Regions from separate parts of the Cytobacillus sp. FSL H8-0458 genome, predicted to be linked through region 2. Evidence: predicted binding sites of a transcription regulator. Region 2 holds the regulator's gene; the other holds the start of a gene.
The links. The regulator CtsR, encoded in region 2, represses protease genes until heat stress. The targets are predictions, from matches to a motif close to ATGGTCAATAAAGGTCAAACA.
Positions count from the first base shown of each region.

Region 1: NYE23_RS13095 (ATP-dependent Clp protease ATP-binding subunit) is a predicted target of CtsR. The motif match lies at 1,387-1,407, and genes of this name have one in related genera.

Region 1 is NZ_JBBOBR010000001.1:2,684,049-2,687,470, forward strand. It holds gene NYE23_RS13085 (hypothetical protein) at 1-167, shown strand, start outside; gene NYE23_RS13090 (YkvI family membrane protein) at 218-1,276, opposite strand; gene NYE23_RS13095 (ATP-dependent Clp protease ATP-binding subunit) at 1,473-3,422, shown strand, end outside.
Region 2 is NZ_JBBOBR010000001.1:4,091,459-4,094,880, forward strand. It holds gene clpC (ATP-dependent protease ATP-binding subunit ClpC) at 1-105, opposite strand, end outside; gene NYE23_RS20625 (protein arginine kinase) at 110-1,189, opposite strand; gene NYE23_RS20630 (UvrB/UvrC motif-containing protein) at 1,192-1,740, opposite strand; gene NYE23_RS20635 (CtsR family transcriptional regulator) at 1,764-2,225, opposite strand; rRNA gene rrf (5S ribosomal RNA) at 2,704-2,820, opposite strand; rRNA gene NYE23_RS20645 (23S ribosomal RNA) at 2,901-3,422, opposite strand, start outside.

The DNA of each region.
Region 1 (3,422 bases), 1.4 Mb from region 2:
CTTCTGTAATGAGGGCAGAAGGTAACGGTGAGAAGGTTTCAGCCTACCTTGTGAAAAACGATGATCTTTCACTGAAGCTTACTCTATTCAATAAGGAAGACGCTGACCATGAAGATGCTTTCCTTCAGATGGCAAAAACCATTATGAAAGAGAAGCCGCAAGAATAATATGAATTTGAAAGAGATCCATATAAAACGGATCTCTTTTTTTGGTTTTATCAGGCTTTTTTCCCCTTGCTTCCATCATCAAATGGCTTCATCCACAGAAGAATAATAAAGGTCAAACTTACATATCCAAAAACCGGATATAAATAGGACAGCAATGTTCCATAATTGATTAAACTGATAAAGTAACAAACGACAAAGATAAAGCCCACAATAAAAATACTCGGAACGGAATAGTGTTTTTTCACCTGTCTCTCAATGCCAAACACATTCCCAATAACAGATGTGAAAATCTCACCATAGATGACAAACACAAAAATCCAATAGAGCGATGATGCCAATGTCTTTACAATGGCGGCCATCGGGATATCATATGCTTCCAGATTCGGCAGCATCATAAGTGTTAAATGGCTGGAAAGCAGGATGAGTGTAAGCGCGGCTCCACCAAGATATCCGCCCCATTTAATTGTACGGTCATCATCTATTTCAGAAGCCACGGGCACCAGGACTGCCTGCGCCAATGTTAAATTCAGGGCAGTATAAGAAAACGGAGCCACAACCGCCTTCCAGCCATCTTCAGCATATGGGATAAACAGAACCTGTTCTGCAAAATTAGGAAGCTTCATGCTTATAAACAATAAAATAAAGCTAAATGCAATCATCATCGGAACAACAAATGTATTAACAGCAAATAATCCGCGAATGCCAACTATCATTGTAATAATCGTTAACCCTATCGTAACGAGCAATCCCGCAGTCTTGCTGATGCCAATCTGTTCCTCAAACACTGCTCCTGCACCGGACAGCATAACTGCGCATACGCCAAGCAGCATAAACAGCATCAATATATTAATGGCAGAACCAAAAAATCTTCCAAATAAAAATTCATTTAATTCCTGGTAGGATGCTGCCTTTATACGTGCAGAGATTCTCATTAATTTGGAGCCGAGAAAAATAAAGATGTAACCGCTCATCAGTATCCCAATTAAACCGATAAAACCAAATCGGGAAAAAAACTCTACAATCTCCCTGCCAGTGGCAAAGCCCGCTCCCACCACGGTTCCCACATAAACGGCAGCGATCTGGAAAGCTGCCCCCCAATTCGTCTTCACTTAATCTCCTCCTTCCTTTCCAATATATGTAGGGTGGTACAAACAAAGACGAGCTTTTTTGCATTAAAGATAACTGAATATTGGATATGAATTCCAAAACAAACCACTTGAAAGTCAAAGAAGGTCAAATTATAATGTTGATGTAAGGTCAAATATAGTCAAAGTCAGACCAAGTTTATTAATGGAGGTATGCAGAATGCTTTGTCAAAAATGTCAATTAAAAGAAGCAAACGTACAATTAAGATTGAAAGTGAATGGAAATGAACGAAACCTTAACCTTTGCCATAGCTGTTATCAAACTGAAAAGCAAAAAAGCCTTACTTCCTTCGGGCCTGCTTTGAGCGGCTTTTCAGGTTTTGGCCAAATGCCTTTAGAGGATTTCTTTAAAAAGATGGCATCCTCTCAAGGAAATGAAAACTACCAGCCTTTAAAAGAAGCGGCGGGACACAATCAGGGAAACGGCGGATTTATCGATCAATACGGACGAAATCTTACACAGCTTGCAAAAGCTGGTTTAATTGACCCGGTCATCGGACGGGACGAAGAAATAAATCGTGTGACTGAAATATTAAATAGAAGAAGCAAAAATAATCCGGTCTTAATAGGTGAACCGGGAGTAGGCAAAACAGCTATTGCCGAAGGGCTGGCGATTAATATTGCCGAGGGGCGAGCCTCAAAGAAACTTCTAAATAAAGAAGTCTATTTGCTTGATGTGGCATCCCTGGTTGCAAATACCGGCATTCGCGGTCAATTCGAGGAACGCATGAAACAGCTGATTTCAGAGCTTCAGAATAGGAAGAATATTATTCTCTTTATAGATGAAATCCATTTGCTTGTCGGAGCAGGATCAGCTGAAGGGTCGATGGATGCCGGCAATATACTAAAGCCTGCCCTTGCACGGGGAGAGCTGCAAGTAGTCGGAGCAACCACATTGAAAGAATACCGCCAAATTGAAAAGGATCCGGCTCTCGAGCGCAGATTCCAGCCCGTACAAGTAAATGAGCCGACTGCTGATGAGGCAGTTGACATCTTAATGGGGCTGAAACAAAAATATGAAGACTATCATGATGTTTCTTTTACAGAAGATGCCATAAGAGCGTGTGTACAGCTGTCAAGCCGCTATATTCAGGACAGGTTCCTTCCTGACAAAGCCATTGATCTAATGGATGAAGCAGGTTCGAAAATGAATCTTCAGTCAGGATTTATACCTGCAGAAGATATTGAGAAACAGCTGAAAGAAATCAGCAGGCAGAAAGACCTTGTCTTAAAAGAAGAAAAATATGAAGAGGCTGCAAAACTCCGTGGAGAGGAATTAAAACTCCAGCAGGCATTGAACGGAGAAAACAAGGCTGAAAGGCCAGTTATCGAAACAAGTCTTATTCAGGAGATTATTGAGAAGAAAACAGGGATTCCTGTCGGAAAATTAGCAGAAAATGAACAGGAAAAAATGCAAAACCTTGAGGGAAATCTTGCACAAAAAGTAATTGGACAGCGGGAAGCCATACAAAAAGTTGCAAAAGCCATCCGCAGAAGCCGTGCAGGACTAAAATCCAAGCACCGCCCAATTGGATCTTTCTTATTTGTCGGGCCAACAGGTGTCGGGAAGACTGAATTAACCAAAACACTTGCAGAGGAGCTGTTCGGCTCAAGAGACAGCATGATCAGGCTTGATATGAGTGAATATATGGAAAAGCACAGCGTGTCTAAAATTATCGGTTCTCCTCCAGGATATGTGGGTCATGAAGAAGCAGGACAGCTGACTGAAAAGGTGCGCAGAAATCCGTACAGCATTATCCTGCTTGATGAAATAGAAAAAGCACATCCAGATGTACAGCACATGTTCCTTCAAATATTGGAAGATGGACGACTGACAGATAGCCAGGGCCGCACTGTCAGCTTTAAAGAAACAGTCATTATCATGACAAGCAACGCAGGAGTTGGGCAAAAAGAAGTCCATGTTGGATTTGGTGCAGCTGATGCTGTCAAAGATTCAAATATTCTGGACTCTCTCGGCAGCTTCTTTAAACCGGAATTCCTGAACCGATTTGATAGCATTATTGAATTTAAAGCTTTGGACAAAGAGCATTTACTAAAAATTGTTGACTTAATGCTCAATGAATTGCAGGAAACATTAAATGATCAGGAG
Region 2 (3,422 bases):
CAGAATATGCTCTGTTCCGATGTTATTATGTCCTAAACGGATTGCTTCCTCCTGTGCTAAAGCCAATACCTTTTGAGCTCTTTCCGTAAATCGTCCGAACATCATATTTTCATCCTCCCAACTCTTGATCTTCCATTTTTAATCTTTCCCTAATTAGTGAAGCCCTGCGGATATCGCGTTCATGCGGTCTGAGCGGCCCGCCTGCATACTGCTGCAGGAAGCCGGGCTGTGTCAGGATCATCAGCTCATTCAATATATTCTTTGATATGTTTTTGATGTACTTCATATCAATCCCCAGGCGAACATCAGACAAGCATTGTGCTGCTTCCTTTGATTCAATGATCCGGCTGTTAGATAAAATGCCATAAGAGCGGAAGACTCTATCTTCTAATTGTATGTTAGAAGTCTTTGCTAATGCTTCCCTTGCCGATCTTTCCTGAGAAATCAGCTGACTGACAACGCTTTTCAGATCCTCGGCGATATCCTCTTCTGATTTTCCGAGAGTGATCTGATTTGAAACTTGAAAGATGTTACCTAAAGCTTCGCTGCCTTCCCCGTAAATTCCTCTAACAACTAAACCTAACTGGTTAATTGCCGGGATAATCCGGTTCATTTGATGTGTGAGAACGAGGCCCGGCAAATGCATCATAACCGATGCCCTAAGCCCTGTTCCTACATTTGTGGGGCAGCTTGTTAAAAAGCCAATATCTTCATCAAATGCATAATCGGCTTCTTCCTCCAGCCAATCATCAATTTCATTCGCCATATTTAAGGCTTCAGAAAGCTGAAACCCCGGAAACAGGCATTGAATCCTTATATGGTCTTCTTCATTAATCATGATGCTGACTTCTTCATTTTCAGAAAGAAGGCAGGCACCATGAGTTGAATTCTCAGCAAGATGGGGACTGATCAAATGCTTTTCCATCAGCACTCTTTTTTGAAGAGGCTGAAGGTTATCCATTAATAAAAGCTCCATTTCCCCAAGTTTTGAAAAAGAAGAATGCTCCACCCTTGCCTTTATTTTTTCAATGATTGCTTCTGCTTCTTCATTTGAAAATAAAGTAGGGAATTTATATTGCTTTATATTGCGGGCGAGCCTGATTCGTGAACTTAATACAATATCGGAATCAGGTCCTTCCGCACTCATCCAGGAGCTGATAGCTTGATTTATGAAACGTTCCAGCGACAAGCTTACTCCCCTCCCTTTTGACCAGCATTGAGCTGCTTTTCCATATTCCTTATTTCGTCTCTCAATTCTGCAGCTCTCTCAAACTCTTCTTTGGCAATCATTTCTTTTAAATGATTTTTTAAATCATCAATATTCCTGCGTAAGTGAATGGTTCCCCCAATTCTGGCAGGGATTTTTCCGCTGTGTGAGGAATTCCCGCTGTGCAGCCTTCTAAGAATCGGGTTTAATTGGTCTTTAAAAGTCTCATAGCAGCTGGCGCATCCAAAACGGCCAACTTTAATAAACTGCTGAAAGGTCAGGGAGCATTGCTCACACTGCAGAACCTTCTCCTGCTGAAAAGGATCCTGGCCCGACCCCTGAAAGGCAGGCTGAATATTCAAAAGGCCAGCAAGCAAGTTATTTATTGAAAAACCGGACCCGCTGCCCAGCATAAACATTTCACCTTTTTCCTGTGCGCATTTCTCGCAAAGATGAAACTCTGCTTTCTCGCCATTTACAACCTTTGTAAAGTGCAGCGTGGCCGGCCTTTGATTACATTCCTGACAAATCATGACTTCACCTCTCCAGCTCACTACTATTTATATTTCAAAGTGGTCAACATTGCCTTAAGCATTCTTGCTCTCAGCTCATCCCTGAATGGAAGATCAATATACAGGACAGAACGGTCTATAACACTAAGCATTATTTTAGCTTCCCTGTGTGTTATAATCTCTTCTTCTACCAGACGGTAGATGAGATTCTCCGCACTGCTCTGGGCAATCCTGCTCTGCACCAAAGATATTAACTGGTCAATTAAATCAGCATGGTCATAGGACTGGACTTTCATAATCCTGATGAAGCCCCCGCCGCCCCGCTTACTTTCTACTGCATAACCTTTTTCAATCGTGAAACGGGTGTTGATCACATAATTGATCTGGGAAGGAACACATTGGAATTTGTCAGCAATTTCGCTTCTCTTAATTTCCACGATTTCCCTTTCGCTCTTCTCTAAAACCTGTTTGAGATAATTTTCAATTATGTCGGATATATTTCTCACCAGGCCTCCCCCTATCTGACTTTGACTATATTTGACATTAATTATACATGATTTATGTAATTTCTTGCAATTGGCGGGTATTAATAATTTTCCCCCATTTTTTGACTTCCCAAACCTGATAATGGAAGTTAATGTCGATAACAATATATTTTTGGATGGGCGGGTTTGTGCTTGGTTGGGGGAAGTTTTTTTGGATGATAGTTGATGTGTATGGATTGATTGTTCTTTGGATCGAGGATGTCAAAGCTGGATGGAGCTGCTGGGATGTATGCTGTTCTTAGATTCTTTGAAGATGGGGTGGTGCGACTTATCTCGCATGTTTGGAGATTTATTTCGCATGATTGAAGATTTATCTAGCATGTTTTGGAGTTTATCTCACATGGCACATTTTTTCTTTGCAATTAAAAGAAGAGTCCAATTGATTCAGATACCTATCATTCCACACAAAAAAGAGCACCCATCAGGTGCTCTTTCATTTGCCCGGCAGCGTCCTACTCTCACAGGGGGACAGCCCCCAACTACCATCGGCGCTGAGAAGCTTAACTTCCGTGTTCGGTATGGGAACGGGTGTGACCTTCTCGCTATCGCCACCGGACTATTTGGTTGAAGAAACTTCGTTCCCTCAAAACTAGATAATGTATGAAGAAGCATTTGCCGAGTAATTACCAATATGACTTGGTTAAGTCCTCGATCGATTAGTATCAGTCAGCTCCACATGTCGCCACGCTTCCACCTCTGACCTATCAACCTGATCATCTTTCAGGGATCTTACTAGCTTGACGCTATGGGAAATCTCATCTCGAGGGGGGCTTCATGCTTAGATGCTTTCAGCACTTATCCCTTCCGCACATAGCTACCCAGCGATGCCTTTGGCAAGACAACTGGTACACCAGCGGTGCGTCCATCCCGGTCCTCTCGTACTAAGGACAGCTCCTCTCAAATTTCCTGCGCCCACGACGGATAGGGACCGAACTGTCTCACGACGTTCTGAACCCAGCTCGCGTACCGCTTTAATGGGCGAACAGCCCAACCCTTGGGACCGACTACAGCCCCAGGATGCGATGAGCCGACATCGAGGTGCCAAACCTCCCCGTCGATGTGGACTCTTGGGGGAGATAAGCCTGTTATCCCCGGGGTAGCTTTTATCCGTTGAGCGATGGCCCTTCCATGCGGAACCACCGGATCACTAAGCCCGAC